Regions from separate parts of the Rhizobium sp. SRDI969 genome, predicted to be linked through region 3. Evidence: riboswitches for the same ligand, from Rfam matches in the RefSeq annotation. Region 3 holds a riboswitch; each other region holds the start of a gene.
The links. Region 3 has a riboswitch for cobalamin ahead of nrdH (glutaredoxin-like protein NrdH). Riboswitches for the same ligand answer to the same signal wherever they lie in the genome.
Positions count from the first base shown of each region.

Region 1 (6,204 bases), 1.6 Mb from region 3:
CTGAAGCGCTACGGCTTGCGCATTCGGCCGTTGCAGGATTTCGAGGTCATCAACCCGGAAGACGATCCGCGCTTCCGCGAATATGTCGATCTCTATTTCTCCCTCGTCGGCCGCCGCGGCGTCATCCCGGAAGCGGCCCGCACGATCGTACGCACCAACACCACCGTCATCGGCGCGCTGGCGCTGAGGCGCGGCGAGGCCGATGCGCTGATCTGCGGCCTCGAAGGCCGCTACGAGAAGCACCTGCGCGACGTCCGCCAGATCATCGGCAAGCGCAAGAATGTCCGCGATTTCTCCGCACTCAGCCTGATGATTTCGCAGCGCGGCGCCACCTTCTTCACCGACACCTACGTCACCTTCAATCCGACTGCCGAGGAGGTTGCCGAGGCGACGGTGCTGGCGGCCGAGGAAATCCGCCGTTTCGGCCTCACGCCGCGCGCCGCGCTAGTCTCGCATTCCAACTTCGGCTCGCGTGAGTCCGAAAGCGCCACGAAGATGCGCAACGCCCTGCAGCTCGTGCGCGAAGCCGCGCCCGACCTCGAGGTCGACGGCGAGATGCACGGCGAAAGCGCCATCACCGAAGCGCTGCGCAAGCGCGTCATGCCGGACACGACCCTGCACGACGAGGCGAACCTCCTGGTCTTCCCGAACCTCGACGCCGCCAACATCACCCTCGGTGTGGTCAAGTCGATGACCGACGGCCTGCATGTCGGCCCGATCCTGCTCGGCACCGCCCTGCCCGCCCACATTCTCGCCCCCTCGGTCACCTCCCGCGGCGTCGTCAATATGGCGGCACTCGCCGTCGTCGAGGCATCGCAACCGGCTTGAGCCGGCTCAGACTGCCGACAAAGCCGGCAACGCCTCTTTCGTCATGCTCGGGCTTGTCCCGAGCATCTGCAGCCGGTTGATATCGAGCAGATATGAGGCCCGGGGCGTGGGATAGTACGAGCGGCCCCTGAAGCCGCTCCGACACATGTCCTGATGCCCTACCAGGCACTCCGTATCGACAGACGTCCTTTATCCGCGAGCGCATCCGCGCGCTCGTTGCCGGCAATGCCGGAATGGCCTTTGCACCAGGCAATGGTCACCAGGCCATTCTGGGATAGTTGAAGATCGACCGCCTTCCAGAGTTCCGCATTGGCGATCGTTCGCCTTCGCGCATTCCCATTCGGGCTGCTTTTCTTCCAGCCGTTGTTCTTCCAGATATGTCGCCAGCTGTTGCAGCCTTTGATGGCGTAGATGGAATCCGACCAGATGGTCACGGGCTCGCCGCTTGCCTCGCTGTTGATCCAAACCACAGCCTTGAGGACGGCCATCACTTCCATCGAATTATTGGCGGAATCTTCCGCGCCACCGAAGCCGGACGCAATTTCCGCGGCATCGCAATAAACGACGAATGCCCAACCTCCGTGCCCAGGACCGGGTTCATAACAGCCGTCCACGAAGACGTGGAAGCCGTGTTGGGTTTCCGGCAGCCCGACTATCGTTGCGGGAGCTGAGTTCATTGGCAATTCCTGTCATTTTCAGCGTCCGGATATGAGTACGTTTCTCAAGCGCCCCAGGAGATTGGAGTGGGCACTTGGCCTCGTTGATTACCATCGGCAGCTTCTTCATAATCGAACACTGGGTCTTTGGCTGTCCGCTGGATAAAATCCCGAAAATACGCTAGGAATATCTCCAAGCTTATTAAGAGAAACAAGCTAAGAGACAAGGCGCGGCGGATGGACGCCGACAGTGACCGATCGATTCTTTGCTCATTCCGGGGCGACGCCGTGAAACGCCGAAACCTGTCTCTTGCCCTCTTCCTTGTCTTCGCAGCGCCCGCTGCCGGGCAGTCCATTACTATCTGTGAGGATCTGCGTGGCCGCCTCGCCGACCTGCCGCGGTCGATCGGCAATACCAACGGTCCGGAAGCGCGCCAATATGCCAGCGCCATGGCCGAGCAGAACCTCGAGCTGCGCAAGGTCCGCAACGAGCTGCGCGGCAACGGCTGCACCTCGGGCAGCATGGTCGTCATCGGCGGCGAAAATGCCGATTATTGCGCCGAGCTGTCGCAGTCCGAAGCCCGGATGATCGACAACATCCGCTATCTCCAGGACCGCCGTGACGAGCTGCGCAACCAGACCGACGGCAATGAGGACGCGCGCCGCGAGCTGACCGCCGCTCTCGACCGCAATGGCTGCAACAGCGAAAACTTCTATGCCCCGAGCGATCGCAGCGCCGACGACCTCGCCCCGAGCGTCGAAGAACAGGCGATGCGCACCGACACCTTTATTCCGCTCGGCGGCGGTGAAGAGGTCGATCCGCGTTACGGCGTGCCGCGGGCCGAAATGCTCTCGCCGGTCAGCACCATGTGCGTGCGCAGCTGTGACGGCGGCTTCTTTCCGATCAGTTCGAACGCCACATCGGTCGATTTCGGCCGCGACGCACAGACCTGCGCCAAGATGTGCCCGGGCATCGAGACCGAACTGTTCTATCGTGACGTGACGAGCACCGAAGCCTCGAACATGATCTCGGTCGCAACGGGCACGCCCTACAGCGCCATGAAAAATGCCTTTGCCTACAAGAACCGCACGCCCGGGGAAAAGTCCTCCTGCGCCTGCAATCTCACCGCCTATTATGAGGAGATGCGCGGCAAGCAGGTGGTGAGCGAACCACCGCAGCAGAGCTCCATTACCACTATCCGCACCAATCCCCCGGCGAAGGATGCCGCAGCTGCGCCGCAACCATCCGTTCCCGAGCGCCCCTACGATCCGACGCAGAACCGCGTCCGTCAGGTCGGCCCCCAGTTTCTCGCCGGCGATCAGGGCTCGATCGACCTCACCAATCCGGCAACGCCGGGCCCGCAACCACAACAACAGCAGTGATATCAATCAAGCCACCCAAACCGCGCGGCGGTTTTGGGACTACGACATGCGTCTTCGATGCGACGCACTTTATTTAGGGCTCGCTTCGTCCCCATCCATCATGAAAGACGAGTTCCTCAAGCGGCAGCCGCTGCCGCCAGCCTTTGACGGAGAGTTCCGGCTCGTCATAGAGCCGATCGACGAAACCGGCACAGAGCCAGGCGACCACCTCGATATGCTCGGGTATGCCGAGAATGCTCTTCAGGTCGCCTTCATGAAAGATGCTGACCCAGCCGACGCCGACCCCTTCCGCCCGCGCGGCAAGCCAGAGGTTCTGGATGGCGCAGACTGTGGAATAGCTATCCATCCTCGGATTGTGCGTACGCCCCAGCACCACGCTGCCGCCGCGGGTGGGATCGCAGGTCACGCAGATCCCGAGCGGCGCCTCCGTAATGCCTTCGAGCTTAAGCGAACGATATGCCTGCCGCCGTTCGCCTTCGAACATCAGCGCCGCCTCCTCGTTGGCGCTGGCAAAGGCATTCCGGACGCGCGCCCGCACAGTCGGGCTTTTCACCAGAATGAAATTCCACGGCTGCATGAAACCAACCGACGGCGCGTGATGGGCGGCCGTCAACAGACGCTCCACGACATCGTCTGGCAAGGGATCAGGCAGGAACTGGCTGCGAACGTCGCGCCGCGTCATGATCGCATGATAGACGGCCTCGCGTTCGGCCAAGGAAAAACCGGACGCCGCCGAAAGGGCATCCTCATCAAAGGGTCGCATCGTCAAATCCCCAACAACGCAACCGCCCCGCCGTCCGCGCGGATCGGTCTATCTAGCCAGGCCGGTCTTCTGACTGGGCGTCATCCGTCTGCCGCAGCCTTCCCGGCAAGAAGCCAGTGGCGTGATAAGCGGCAAACGTCGGCCTTACAGCGTTGGGCACGTTCCGGCTTTGCACCGGATTCCCGATTCTCCCGCCTTACCGGCGGGCACCTGACGGCGCATCTATTTCAGGAAAGCGCGGCGGCGGCAAGGCGGCCCGCACGCCGCCGACACGCTGCATGGCCTTCGGCGATGTCGATGACGCCGACAGCAGCCAGGCAACCGCGATCAATGCCGTTGCCCAGCGTATCTCCATCCCTCCACCGTCCAGCACGATACGACAGTACCCGCCGGTTCGCTGGGCTTGGCGCCCGCAGGCGCCAGGGTGAAACGACCCGCATGTACCCCAGCACCATTCTACTTTATGATTTATTCACACATCAAATACACACTGCGTTTACGCGTTTTGGGTTGCTATCAGGACATGGGCATGAGGGCTCATGATGTGACCGTCAGCGTCGATGCCCGTATTGATACGCCAGTCCGGAACATGTCCGACTGAGCCGCAATTCTAGGCCGCCGCGGAATGTTCCAATTTTTGAAAACGATGCCTCTGACCGCCAAGCTGGCGGCGATTATCGTTGCCGTGAACCTCTGCGGCATTTCCGCTTTCGCCACCTATACCTGGATGTACGAAACCCGGGCCTTGATCGATGGCGCCAAGGCGAACTGGTCCAAGGATGCCGAGCAATTTGCCTCTCTGGCAGCGGGCGGCGTGAAATGGGGGAAGGCGAACGCCGTTCGAGAGGCTTATTCGCTCTACCGCGACGACCCCTCGCTCGATCTCGTGCAGTTTGCCGCATTCAACGCCGAACCTGCCGCCGTCGATACCTGGGCGCGCGATGGCGTCAGTGGTTTGCCGGCACCAACCGATCTGGCGAAGAGCCTGAGCGCGAAACCGGAAAAGACGACCATCGATGACGGTAGAATATCTGCCGGCGTCGTGACGATCATCGCGCCGCTCCCGCTGGATAAGTCGGGCAAGGCCACCGGTTACGTCGTCACGAACTGGTCCGTCGAAAAAATCGCTTCCGAAGTCAGGCAGAAAGTTCTCATTTCGCTGCTCACGCAGTCCGCGATCACCGCCATAGCCGTCGTTGCCTTCCTTCTCGCCATGCGCAGCCTCGTTGGCCGGCCCATCAGGATCCTCAGTGAGAGAATCAGCGCGTTGCAGAAAGGCGACCTGGCCTCTCCCGTCACCTACAGGGAAAATGGCGACGAGATCGGCTTTCTGGCACGCGCGTTGGAAGTCTTCCGCCACGAGGCGATTGCGAAGGTCGAGAGAGAGCAGGCCGCTGCCGAGCAGAGCGCTTCGCTCGACGCCGAACGGGCGCGCAATGTATTGTTCACCGAAGAAGCCAGCAACACCCAGCGGCTGGTCATGACCTCTCTCGCAAATGCATTGGAAAAGCTTGCCGCCGGCGATTTCTCGATACAATTGGCCGATCTCGGTCCCGAATTCGATAAATTGCGGCAGGATTTTAACAACATGGTCGATGCGGTCGCGGCCGCTCTGACAGAGATAAAGACCGCTTCCGTGGCGGTTGAAACCGGCTCCAGCGAGCTGGCGAACTCCGCGGATCAACTCGCCAGGCGGACCGAGCAACAGGCAGCAGCATTGGAACAGACCGCTGCGGCACTGGATGAGGTGACCACCACGGTCAGAACATCGTCGCAACGGGCTGAAAATGCCGGGCAGTTGGTCGAGGAGACAAAGCGGAGCGCTCATGTCTCGGCGACGGTGGTGCGCGATGCAATCGGCGCGATGGACCGGATTCAAACCTCCTCGAGCCAGATCGGCCGCATTATCGGCGTCATCGACGAAATCGCCTTCCAGACGAACCTGCTGGCGCTGAACGCCGGTGTCGAGGCGGCGCGCGCCGGCGAGGCCGGCAAGGGTTTTGCTGTTGTCGCGCAGGAAGTGCGTGAACTCGCTCAGCGGTCGGCAAATGCCGCAAAGGAAATCAAGAACCTGATCAACGTATCCGGCCAGGAAGTTGCCGCGGGCGTCGGGCTGGTGAACGAAACCGGTGACGCCCTGCTGAAGATCGAGGAGCAGATCAACCGCATCAGCGATAGCATCGCTTCCATCGTCCAATCCTATCGCGAACAGGCGACGGGCCTGCAGGAAATCAACAGCGCAATCAACCAGATGGATCAGACGACACAGCAGAACGCGGCAATGGTCGAGGAAACCAACGCGGCTTGCCACGAACTGCTGTCGCAAGGACGCCTGCTGCAGGACTCGGCCGGCAGGTTCGTGGTCGGTGGGTCTACCGCCAGCCAGCCCAAACCCGTTCAAGCCGCCCGCCAAGCTCGTCCCGAGCCCAGAGCCGTCATGCAGCGTCATGCAGGCAATGCCGCCGTTGCCGCTGCTCCCGGTGCCTGGGAGGAGTTTTGACGTCGCCTGCATCCGATAAGCCTTAGTTCTCAGCAACCTATAATCAGGAAGGAAACGCTTATGAAGAAAATCGT
Region 1 is NZ_CP104035.1:2,233,226-2,239,429, forward strand. It holds gene N2A41_RS11245 (NADP-dependent malic enzyme) at 1-828, shown strand, start outside; partial or broken gene N2A41_RS11250 (ribonuclease H family protein) at 987-1,521, opposite strand; gene N2A41_RS11255 (DUF2865 domain-containing protein) at 1,773-2,867, shown strand; gene bluB (5,6-dimethylbenzimidazole synthase) at 2,941-3,630, opposite strand; cobalamin riboswitch at 3,673-3,859, opposite strand; gene N2A41_RS11265 (hypothetical protein) at 3,827-3,985, opposite strand; gene N2A41_RS11270 (methyl-accepting chemotaxis protein) at 4,256-6,130, shown strand; gene N2A41_RS11275 (hypothetical protein) at 6,191-6,204, shown strand, end outside.
Region 1: another riboswitch for cobalamin. It lies ahead of bluB (5,6-dimethylbenzimidazole synthase); the one in region 3 lies ahead of nrdH (glutaredoxin-like protein NrdH).

Region 2 (6,204 bases), on a different replicon from region 3:
TCCTCGGCGACAGGGATAAAGCTGGCAGGCGTCAATAGTCCGCGCTGACTGTGACGCCAACGCACCAGAGCCTCCGCGCCCGACGCCGCGTATCCTGCCTCAGCGCAATGGACCGTTTGGTAATAGACCTCGAGCGATCCGAAGTCGGGCCGGTTCGCACTCGGATCGACGTGTGGACCATCAGTGGATGAGGCCATGCTTTTGGCCAGAACGTCCCGCAATTCGTTCTTGAGAATGTCGCGCGCATTCCGGCCGCCGTCCATGGACGGTGAATAGAGACGCCACTGGCCTCTCCCGCCCATCTTTGCCTCGTACAGCGCAACGTCGGCGTAGCGCATGATGTCATCGGCATTCCGTCCGGCGTCCGGCACGACGGTCACGCCGATCGAGCCGCCGACGCGCGCGACGGCCTCGCCCCTCAAAAGCGGGAAGGGCTTGCCAAGTTCGGCAACGATCGCTTCGCAGATTGCCGGTAAAACGTGGTCATGATCTTTGATGTCCCGGAGAAGCAGAGCGAACTCATCGCCTCCGAGCCGGGCCAGCGTGTCCCCCGGACGAAGCACGGAGCGGATCCGCTCCGCAGCCATTCTGATGAGCTCATCGCCGGCGGCATGGCCGAACGTGTCGTTTACGGCTTTGAAGCGGTCGAGGTCGAGAAGTGCGACTGCCGAGCGCTCGGCCGAGTTCCGTGTCTCGGCCAGGCACTCGTCAAACCTGATCGCGAACAAAGCGCGGTTGGGAAGATTGGTGAGCACGTCATGCAAGGCAAGCTGCCTTGCATGCAGTTCGCTTTTCTTCAACTCGCCGAGACTGCTTCGCAGGCGCACCAGCAAGACCGAGAACAGGATCGCGATCACCAAGGCGGCAATCGAAAGCGCCGGCATCAATCGGCCGATCACCCTCGAACCGGGAAGATCGGGCCGCCATACGATAAAGCCGATCGGTTCGCCGTTTGCCGTGGCGTCAATCTGGAACGCAACCTCGTTTTCGTCTGCATCGGCCGTGCGCGCGAAGCGGGCGCCGTTAAGGCCCTGTTGCCGGCTCAATTCGTCCAGCGCCGCACCATCGATAAAGCGCACGACGAGCAGGAATTGCCGCGTCGGCTGGCTCTGCCTCTCATTGGTCTCGTTGATGGCGACGATGCCGACGATCGTCGGCCGACCTTCCAGCCGCATCAGATTGGCGAGCGCACGGTTGGAGCGGGCGGCACTCGCAAGGCGGCTTTCCATTGAAGACGGCGTTCGTTCGTTGGAAACCGTGCCTTGTCTTACCCCAAGGCGGGCATCCCGAAGGAGGGGCAAGAAGAGAGGCTTCATCCAGCGATAACGCTTTTCCGTTTGGGCATCCGCCAGCATGAGCAGTTGCGCCTTCTCGTCGACGACAAAGGCCTGATCGTAGCCGAAGGCGGACATTGCGGTTTGGCTGATCGCACTTCCGGCCGCCGCCGTCAGAACGGCATCGAGGCTGGAGGAACCTCCGGTCGACCGGGCGGCCGGATAAACGCGTGTGAGATAGCCGTTGCCGAACTGGCCGATAACATGCGCGACTTGATCGACCTGCTCCAGCAGGCGGGCATTTACAAGCTGGCGCTGTCGATCAAGAGCGGCAGCGTCGCTCTCGGTTCCCGCCCACAGTGCCGAAAGCACGACAAGACCGATAGCGCCAAGTCCGCTGACGGCAATCAGAAACAGAATTCTTCCCGAAGCGATCCAGGATTTCTGAAACGTGTTGGAGCTGGAAGGAAGAACGATGTGCAAGCCTGGACCCCTGAACACCACGACGTGGGCGTATTCGTCGAAGCTAACAAAGAAGCGTTCACGTAGAATTAAAGGCTGCGGCGCACTATAGGGCGAGATCGACTATGCCCCAAGGAGCTCCTGACGATGTTGCGCATATCCATACGGACTATATTGCGCGGAGCGCTGATGGCAGGCGGGATCGGTATCTTTTTGGCCGCCTCGCCGTTCGAGGTGGCTGCGCAAGATCGCATGCCGATGAGAATTGCCGTCGAAGGTGCGTTTCCGCCCTTCAACTATCTCGATGCAAATAACGAGCTTCAGGGCTTCGACATCGATATTGCCAATGCCCTGTGCGAGGTTGGCAAGTTCGAATGCCAATTCATCATCGAGAAGTGGGACGACATCATCCCCGATCTCGTTGCCGACAAATACGACGCGATCATCTCATCCATGTCGATGAGCCTTGAGCGGCGTCAAAAGGTTGCCTTCACTGAAAAATACTACAACAGCCCGTCGGTGTTCATCGCTCGGAAGGATTCGTCGATCAATGATGTCAGCCCCGCCGGCCTCAGCGGCAAGATCCTCGGGGTGACGTCGTCGACGGCGCAGGAATCCTACGCCAACCATCTCTATCCGGAGATGAAAAAGAAGGTCTTCCGGTCTTCGCCTGAATTGTACAAGGGGTTGTCGGACGGCAGCGTCGATATCATCCTGGAGGACAAACTCGCCATCTACGACTGGATCGCCAACACCAAGGCGGGAACCTGCTGCGAGTTCAAAGGGCCGGATCTGGTCGACGTCACATACTTCGGCGAAGGTGCCGGCATCGCGCTGCGCCTGGACGACAAGGAGCGTTTGACGCGCCTGAACGAAGCGCTGAAAAGTATCAAGGCGGACGGGACCTATGACATGATCAACGCAAAATATTTCCCGTTCAGCATCCAGTAATTCGTCAAATTGTCATGTGGCAAATGCGGAATGGCCGGTTTACCGCCGACCATTCCTATTGTGTAAAGTCCTCAGTCGTAACCGCTACGCGGCTTTCGCGAGCTCACCGTGCGGATCGAGGACATATTTTGTCGCCGCTCCGTGGTCGAAGCTCTCATATCCACTGGCGGCATCGTCGAGCGGGATGACCTTGGCGTTGACGATATCGGCAATGGGCAGCCGGTCGTGGAGGATCGCCTGCATGAGTTGACGATTATATTTGATCACCGGAGTCTGGCCGGTGTGGAAGGACTGCGCCTTGGCCCATCCGAGCCCGAAGCGGAGCGAGAGATTGCCGTGTTTGGCGGCGTTGTCGACGGCGCCCGGATCCTCGGTGACGTAGAGGCCGGGAATGCCGATCGAACCCGCGGCACGGGTAATCTCCATCATCTGATTGAGGACGATCGCCGGCTGTTCCCCGCCCGAGTGGCCGCGCGCCTCGAAGCCGACCGCATCGATGGCGCTGTCCACTTCGTTGGTGCCGACGACCTGTGCGATCATGTCGCCAAGACGGTCGCTCTTCGACAGGTCGATCGGTTCGAAGCCGACCTTCGCCGCATGTGCCAGACGGTCCTTGTTGAAATCACCGATCATCACGACCGCAGCACCGAGAATGCGAGCCGAGGCGGCAGCCGCAAGGCCGACGGGGCCGGCGCCGGCGACGTAGACGGTCGAGCCTACTCCAACGCCTGCACGCACGGCGCCATGGAAGCCGGTGGGCAGAATGTCGGAGAGCATGGTGAGGTCCCGGATCTTCGCCATTGCCTTGTCCCGATCGGGGATTTTCAGCAGGTTGAAATCTGCATAGGGAATGGTGACATAGCGTGCCTGTCCGCCGATCCAGCCGCCCATGTCGACATAACCGTAAGCACCGCCGGCGCGGGCGGGGTTTACCGTCAAGCAGACGCCGGTATCCTGGGACTTGCAGCAGCGGCAGCGGCCGCAGGCGACATTGAACGGCACCGAGACGATATCGCCGATGTCGAGCATCTCGACGTCGATGCCTTTCTCGATGATCTCGCCGGTGATTTCATGACCGAGGACCAGGCCCGGCATCGCCGTCGTGCGGCCGCGAACCATGTGCTGATCGGAGCCGCAGATATTGGTCGAGATCACCTTCAGGATAACGCCGTGTTCGATGCGGCGGCCGTCGGGCGCTTCCAGCTTCGGGTCGTCGATGTCGCGAACTTCGACCTTGCCCGGCCGGAGATAGACGACGCCTCTATTTTTGCTCATGGATTCCTCCCACTTGTTTGAATGCCTCGATGTGCAACCGATGCAGTCGATGGCAACTTCCCTCCGGCCTGCCTCCTCTGCAGCCCGGTGTCCAAAACACGCGGATACCGCCGCACCGGGCGATATTCGAATTTTCAAAACGGACAGATTGGATCCAGTAGAGGAGTGAACGCAACGGTTTTCGCCTGTCGTTCCGCTCGTGACCGTCTGCCGCAATCCGTCGATTTGCTGCGCAAGAGCTGGTTTCCGGCTCCAGAATCTCCTTCCGATCCATCTCGATATCTTTCCGGATGTCTATCCGGCGATTTCCTTGAGGATTTCAGTTCTTCTACCGCTGCGGGGCAGCGCCGGCGTCGGGCCGGCTGCCAATGGTCCATTTCGCCAGTTTGCGAGATAGCGCCTTGGACACAACAAACAAACCATGCCTGACGGAAAACAGCGATCAAGAAAACGACATGCGCGCAACTCAAAGACGACAGTCGGTAAAGTCGCAAAAGATCGCTGCGCAGGAGAAATAGTTGATCCCGCGAATACGGCGGTTTTCCGGTTCGTCCCGAAAGATTTAATCGCGGCCTAAAGACTTGAGGCGCGACGCGGTCGCCGGCTGCGGCTGACGTCGAGTGCCGTGTGCCAGAACACCGTGGCGAGGATGATCGCGCCGCCGAAAAAGGTGGCGACGGGCGGCTCTTCGGAAAATAGCAGCCAAACCCAGAAGGGCGTGAGCACGATTTCCATCGTGCCGATCAGCGCCGCCTCCGCCGGCGGCATCCGCTTCGCCCCGGCAAGGAAAAGCACCAGCGCGAGGGAGAAATTGGTCGCGCCGAAGGCGGCAAGAACGATCCAGTTGTGCAGGTCCAGCGAGCCGACCGAACCGAACGGAGCGAAGATGACGAGCGTCAAGAAGGCGCTGATCACGGTCGGCGGCAGGCTCGGCACGTCGGGACTGATGCGCGGGATGATGATGACCAGAGCGAAGGAAACGGTCATGCCGAGCGCCAGCAGGTCGCCCCAACCGGTGCCGCCGCCGATCGACGAGGCGACGATGACCGCGACGCCGAGGAGCGAGATGCCGCCGGCAATCAACGTCCGCCTGGCAACTCTCTCCCTGAGGATAAGCCAGCCGAGCAACGCTGCGATAAACGGCGCGGTCGCATAGATCATCGTCACATTGGCGACGGTGGTCATGTAAAGCGCGCCGATGAAGCATCCCTGACTGAAGGTCTGGCATGCGATCATCGCAAGACTGGACGGATGGAAGACGGAACGCCATTGCTGCCGTGAAATACCCCCCTCGAGGAAAAAGCAGGGGATCAGCAGGAACAGGCCTCCGAACAACGACCGCCAGGCGATCGCCGTCCATACGTCGGTGGTCAGGAGTCGCGAATAAACGCCGCTCGCGCTCCAGGCAAGTGTCGCGGCAACGATGAGAAGCACACCCTTCTCGTGCTCGCTGCCTGCGAGGCGTCTGGCCGGATTTTCAATGGTCACGCAGATATTCTCAAAGAAGGAAGTCGAACGCGGCTCTTTTGTGCGCTGAAAATTGACATCAGACAAACGAATAGTAGTGATGACTATCATCGATTTTTTCTATGGCTATTCCATGCATGAGCCGATTGAGAGCGACCTGCTGAGAACCTTCCTGGTCGTTGCCGAAACCTCCAATTTCTCCGCCGCTGCCCAGCGCATCGGGCGGACGCAGTCGGCCGTCAGCACCCAGATCAAGAGGCTTGAGCAGACGATCGGCGAAACGCTGTTCGAGCGTGGCGCCCGCGGTGTGCTGCTCACACGCCAGGGCATACAGCTCGTGCCCTATGCCCGCAGGATCATCGATCTCCTGAACGAGGCCGCCGCGACGATCCGCAGCAAACCGTTGGACGGGCCAGTACGCATCGGAATTCCCGAGGAATACAGCCAGACGGTGCTGCCGGCAGCCCTTGCGGCTTTCGCAGTACGCCACCCGGCCGTCGAGGTCACCGTGTCCTGCGACTACACCGTCCGCAACCTCGCCGCCCTCGAGCGGGATGAGCTCGATCTGGCCGTCGTTTTCGACTGGAGCGATGAGACCAAAGGCGAGGTCATCTGCATCGATCCCACGGTCTGGGTCACATCGATGGTGCACCGGCTGCACGACATCGATCCCCTGCCGATAGCGACCTATCGCAACTCCACGTGGTCGCGCGATTTTGCGCTCCGGTCGCTGGAGCAGATCGGCCGCAATTATCGGATCGCATTCATCGCCGAT
Region 2 is NZ_CP104039.1:154,219-160,422, forward strand. It holds gene N2A41_RS32440 (putative bifunctional diguanylate cyclase/phosphodiesterase) at 1-1,778, opposite strand, end outside; gene N2A41_RS32445 (transporter substrate-binding domain-containing protein) at 1,884-2,687, shown strand; gene fdhA (formaldehyde dehydrogenase, glutathione-independent) at 2,772-3,962, opposite strand; cobalamin riboswitch at 4,182-4,381, opposite strand; gene N2A41_RS32455 (DMT family transporter) at 4,536-5,450, opposite strand; gene N2A41_RS32460 (LysR substrate-binding domain-containing protein) at 5,563-6,204, shown strand, end outside.
Region 2: another riboswitch for cobalamin. It lies ahead of fdhA (formaldehyde dehydrogenase, glutathione-independent); the one in region 3 lies ahead of nrdH (glutaredoxin-like protein NrdH).

Region 3 (6,204 bases):
GTGTGGCAAGTCCCCTCTCCCCGTCAGAACGGGGAGAGGATTAGGGTGAGGGGAAAATGCTCCGGCGCGAAATATCAACTTACAGTGTACAAGACACGCAGCCCTGCACCTCGGTGCCGGACAGCGCCATCTGGCGAAGGCGGATGTAGTAGATCGTCTTGATGCCCTTCTTCCAGGCGTGGATCTGCGCCTTGTTGATGTCGCGCGTCGTTGCCGTATCGCGGAAGAACAAGGTCAGCGACAGGCCCTGGTCGACATGCTGGGTCGCCGCCGCATAGGTGTCGATGATCTTCTCCGGCCCGATCTCATAGGCGTCCTGATAATAGTCGAGATTGTCGTTGGTCATGAACGGCGCCGGATAGTAGACGCGGCCGATCTTGCCCTCCTTGCGGATCTCGATCTTCGAGACGATCGGATGGATCGAGGAGGTCGAGTGGTTGATATAGGAGATCGAGCCCGTCGGCGGCACCGCCTGCAGGTTCTGGTTATAGAGGCCGGAGGCCATCACCGCCGTCTTCAATGCCGCCCAATCTTCCTGCGTCGGAATGTGAATGCCCGACGTCTCGAACAGCGTCCTCACCGCCTCCGTCGCCGGGTGCCAGAGCCGGTCTGTATATTTGTCGAAATATTCGCCGGAGGCATATTTCGACTCCTCGAAGCCCTTGAAACTTGTGCCCCGCTCGACCGCCAAAAGGTTCGAGGCGCGGATTGCGTGATAGGTCACCGTATAGAAATAGATATTGGTGAAATCGACGCCTTCCTCGGAGCCGTAGAAGATGCGTTCGCGGGCGAGGTAGCCGTGCAGATTCATCTGGCCGAGGCCGATCGCATGGCTCTCGTCATTGCCCTTCTCGATCGAGGGAACCGAAGAGATGTGGCTCATGTCGGAAACGGCAGTCAGCGCCCGGATCGAGGTCTCGATCGTCTTGCCGAAATCGCCCGAATCCATTGCCGCGGCGATATTCAGCGAGCCGAGATTGCAGGAAATATCCTTGCCGAGATGTTTGTAGGAAAGGTCGTCATGATATTCGCTGGCCTCGCTCACCTGCAGGATCTCCGAGCAGAGATTGCTCATCGAGATGCGCCCGGCGATCGGGTTCGCCCGGTTCACCGTGTCCTCGAACATGATGTAGGGATAGCCGCTCTCGAACTGGATTTCGGCAAGCACCTGGAAGAACTCGCGCGCCTTGATCTTCTTTTTGGAGATGCGGGCGTCGTCCGCCATCTCGCGGTACTTTTCCGTCACCGAAATCTCGGTGAAGGGCACGCCATAGACGCGCTCCACGTCATAGGGCGAGAACAGGTACATGTCCTCGTTGTTCCTCGCGAGTTCGAAGGTGATGTCGGGCACGACGACGCCGAGCGACAGTGTCTTGATGCGGATCTTCTCGTCGGCATTTTCGCGCTTGGTATCGAGGAAGCGCATGATATCGGGGTGGTGGGCATTGAGATAGACGGCCCCCGCGCCCTGGCGCGCGCCGAGCTGGTTGGCATAGGAGAAACTGTCTTCGAGCAGCTTCATCACCGGGATGATGCCTGACGATTGGTTCTCGATATGTTTGATCGGCGCGCCCGCCTCGCGGATGTTCGTCAATGACAGCGCCACGCCGCCACCACGCTTCGACAATTGCAGCGCCGAATTGATCGACCGGCCGATCGATTCCATATTGTCCTCAACGCGCAGCAGGAAGCAGGAAACCAGTTCGCCGCGCTGCTTCTTGCCGGCATTGAGAAAGGTCGGCGTCGCCGGCTGGAAGCGGCCGGAAATGATCTCCTCGACCATGTCGCGGGCAAGCCCCTCGTCGCCGCGCGCGAGCGCCAGCGCCACCATGCAGATGCGGTCCTCATAACGCTCGAGATAGCGCTTTCCGTCGAAGGTCTTCAGCGTATAGCTGGTGTAGTATTTGAAGGCGCCGAGGAAGGTCGGGAAACGGAATTTCTTGGCATAGGCCTGGTCGAACAGGTCGCGCACGAAATTGAAGGAATACTGGTCGAGAACCTCCTGCTCGTAGTAACCCTCGGTGACGAGGTAATCGAGCTTTTCCCGGAGGTTGTGAAAGAACACCGTGTTCTGGTTCACATGCTGCAGGAAATACTGCTTGGCAGCCAAACGATCCTTGTCGAGCTGGATCCTGCCCTCATCGTCATAGAGGTTCAGCATCGCATTCAGCGCGTGATAGTCGAGCGTTTCCGCCGCTTTCAAAGGGCGTTCGCCGGCGGGATGAGCAAAAGTGTTATGCGGTTTTGCGCCCGCATCCCGCGTCAGAGTTGTTCCCGTGTCCAAAACCGTTCCATTCCGTGTTTGACGTTGGCGACATCCGCTTCCGTGCCCAGCAGCTCGAACCGGTAGAGGTAAGGCACCTGGCATTTCTTCGAGATGACGTCGCCGGCGAGCCCGTATGTCTCGCCGAAATTGCTGTTGCCCGCGGCAATCACGCCGCGGATGTGTCCTCGGTTTTCCGCATCGTTGAGGAAACGGATCACCTGCTTGGGAACGGCACCCTTGCCGCCGTCGCCGCTATAGGTCGGCACAACAAGCACGAAGGGTTCGCGGATATGGAACGCGTCAGCGCCACTTGGCGGAATGCGCGTTGCGCGCAGTCCGAGCTTGGCGACGAACCGATGGGTGTTCTCGGATCGGCTGGAATAATAGACGATCAGAGCCATCGCCTTTCCTCAGGAAAGTGCGCTGATCATGTCGGGGCGGAAGCCCGCCCAATGCTGCTCGCCGGCGATGACGACAGGCGCCTGCATGTAGCCGAGGCTGCGGACGCGATCGAGCGCTTCGGCATCCTGCGAGATATCGACGATGTCATAATCGACACCCAACCGGTCGAGGGCACGGTAGGTGGCGGTGCACTGGACGCAGGCAGGCTTGCTGTAGACGGTAATGGTCATGATATTCCTCGTGACGCGATTGGGACGCAGGAGATCGATCGGAAATCTGCCGATATCCGTCGAAAAATCTCTGGTGATTTGAGCTATGCGGCTGTTCAGCCGCTGGGCGTACTCCGCCCTCTACCTCCAGCGGGTGGCGGCCTGAACTGAGATACTGACATGACTTCACCCCGAAGTGGCACAATACGAAGGTTTCGGGGGCGGAGGCTCGGGCCTGCGAAACGCGATGCGGACATTCCCCGCAGCCATGCAACGCGACCTTCCGGACACCCCGCCCGTGGACGTTTCGTTCGAGGCAGGTCTCCTGGCTCACGGGTCAACGCTCCTGCCCAGCCTTCCCGGAGCATCATGCTCCAGTGACCAGAAATCGGACAGTTGCTCGCCGCTTACAGTTGCGGGGGCAGCTCCGGCATTGCTTCGCCATGATGGCGAGGCGCACCGTATTCCCGTCTTAGCCGCCGATCCTCACGAATCGACGGAACCTCGAACACTAGATATGGTACTCGAATCGCTGATGACGTCAACAAGTAGTTGTGGCGCTGCAGCAATGGCGGCAACGAATCGCCGCGCCCGTGTATGATGTGGATAATGAAGCGTTAACGAAAAGGCGCTGTGGAGAACCGGTCAGAAAGAGCCGACAGAAGCCGGCTCCCCGAAACGATATTCATATTTTTATTCGAAGCAGCCGCAGCGCGTTGATCGTGACCAGCACGGTAGCGCCGGTATCAGCGAGGATCGCCGGCCAGAGCCCGGTAATGCCGGCGATCGTCGTCACTAGGAACACCGCCTTCAGCCCGAGTGCGATGGTGATGTTCTGCAGGATGTTGCGCATCGTGCGTTTGGAAAGTTCGATCATCCGCGCCACGTCGCCGACGCGTCCGTGCAGCACGGCGGCATCCGCCGTCTCGAGCGCCACATCGGTGCCGCCGCCCATAGCAATGCCGATATCGGCAGCAGCCAGCGCCGGAGCATCATTGATGCCGTCGCCGACCTTGGCGACGATGAAGCCCTGGTGCTTCAATTCGCCGACGACCCGCTGCTTGTCCTCAGGCATCATCTCGCCGCGCCAGTCGATGCCGAGCATGCCGGCAACGGCTGCCGCCGTCCGTTTGTTGTCGCCCGTCAGCATCATCGCCTTGACGCCTGCTGATTTGAGGGCAGCGAGCCCGGCCTCGGCATCCTCGCGCGGCTCGTCGCGCATGGCGATCAAACCCGCCGCAACACCGTTGACGAGCAGCACCGACAGGCTCTTGCCCTCGTCGTTCAGCGCCGCGATGCGTGCATCCTGTTCAGCACTGAGCGCCCCGCGCTCACGGGCGGCGGGCGGCGACAGCAGGTCCAGCGTCTCGCCGCCGACTTTGCCGCTGACGCCCCTGCCCGCCAGCGCTTCCAGCTCGAAGGCCGGCGGCACGGGAACGCCGTCTGACTTGGCGCGGTTGAGGATCGCCAACGCCAGCGGATGGCTGGAACCCTGCTCCAGCACCGCCGCGCGCGACAGCACCTGCGCCTCGCTCAATCCGAAGGAGATGATATCGGTGACCTGAGGCCTGCCTTCCGTCAGCGTGCCTGTCTTGTCGAAGGCGACCATCGTCACCTTGCCGAGCGTTTCCAGCACCGCGCCGCCCTTCATCAGCAGCCCGCGCCGCGCACCTGTCGAAAGCGAGGCGGCAATTGCCGCCGGCGTCGAAATGACGAGCGCGCAGGGGCAGCCGATCAAAAGGATGGCAAGACCCTTATAGACCCATTCGCCCCACGGGCCGGCAAACAGCAGCGGCGGAACGACCGCGACCAGCGCTGCAACCACGACCACGCCGGGCGTGTAATAGCGCGAAAACCGATCGATGAAGCGTTCGGTCGGCGCCTTCGATTCCTGCGCTTCCTCCACCAGCTTGACGACACGGGCGATGGTGTTGTCGGCGGCCGCCGCCGTGACGCGAACCCTGAGCACCGCATCGCCATTGACCGTGCCGGCAAAAACGACGGCATCGACGCCCTTGCGAACCGGCGTGCTTTCGCCCGTCACCGGCGCCTCGTCGATTGCGCTCTCGCCTGAGATGATGATGCCGTCCGCAGAGATACGGTCGCCAGGGCGAACCATGATAGTCGCGCCAACGGCAAGGCTTTCTGCCGGCACTTCCCGCGTCTGCCCATTGTCTTCGAGCAGCGCATTCTTCGGCACCAGACCCGCCAACGACTGGATGCTTTCGCGCGCCTTGCCGGCCGCCACCCCTTCCAGCATCTCGCCGACGAGGAACAGGAATACGACGGTTGCCGCCTCTTCGCCGGCATTGATGATGACGGCGCCGACGGCGGCAATCGTCATCAGCATCTCGATCGAGAACGGTGTACCTGATAGGGCGGCAATGATAGCGCGCCGCGCGATCGGCACCAGCCCGATCAGCATGGCGACGATGAAGGCATAGGACGCAATCGCCGGCACGAGATGGCCGACGGCGTAGGCAACAACGAGCGCCACGCCCGCAAGAATGGTCAGACGGCCTTTCTTGCTCTGCCACCATGGACCGGCCATCGGCGCATGGTCGTGCCCATGCAGGCCTTCGATTTCCTTTTCGCCGTCATGGTCATGGCTCGCATGATCGTGAGGGTGGTCGTGATCATGACCTGCGTGATCGTGGCCTTCGTAGCCGTGATCATGGCCGGCATGATCGCCGTGATCGTGGTCGTGACGATGCTGCGAGCCCTGGGTATGCGCAGGCGCAGCGCTTCCAGCAAGCGGCGCGACGGAATAGCCGAGCCCTGTCACCTTCCTCTCGATCACCTTGAGATCGCTGCTGCCATCGTGGCGGACGGTCATCGTGCCCGCCATCACCGAGACGGAAACATCGGCGACACCCGCCACGCGTCTGACCGCCGTATCGATCTTGGTTGCGCAGCCGGCGCAATCCATGCCGCCAACCCGGTATCGTGTCTCGCTCTCAGCCATGATCCGCTTCCTTGTCAAACAGAAGCATCCCTCCTACATCCTCTAGCGACTAGAGGTGCAAGAGGAAAATCATGAAAAAGATCACCATTGGTGAAGCTGCTCGCCAAAGCGGCGTCAAGGTGCCGACGGTCCGTTATTATGAGAGCATCGGCCTGCTCGCGGCGCCGAGCCGCAGCGAGGGCAACCAGCGCTCCTTCGAGCCCGCCGATATCAGCCGCCTCGCCTTCATCCGCCACGCCCGCGAACTCGGCTTCGAGATCGAGGCGATCCGCACGCTGCTCACCCTGCAGGATGATCCGTACCAGTCTTGCGCCTCGGCCGACGCCATCGCCAAGGCGCGTCTCATCGAAGTCGAGCAGCGC
Region 3 is NZ_CP104035.1:3,873,377-3,879,580, forward strand. It holds gene nrdE (class 1b ribonucleoside-diphosphate reductase subunit alpha) at 80-2,284, opposite strand; gene nrdI (class Ib ribonucleoside-diphosphate reductase assembly flavoprotein NrdI) at 2,263-2,667, opposite strand; gene nrdH (glutaredoxin-like protein NrdH) at 2,677-2,898, opposite strand; cobalamin riboswitch at 3,176-3,399, opposite strand; gene N2A41_RS19205 (heavy metal translocating P-type ATPase) at 3,563-5,842, opposite strand; gene N2A41_RS19210 (MerR family transcriptional regulator) at 5,914-6,204, shown strand, end outside.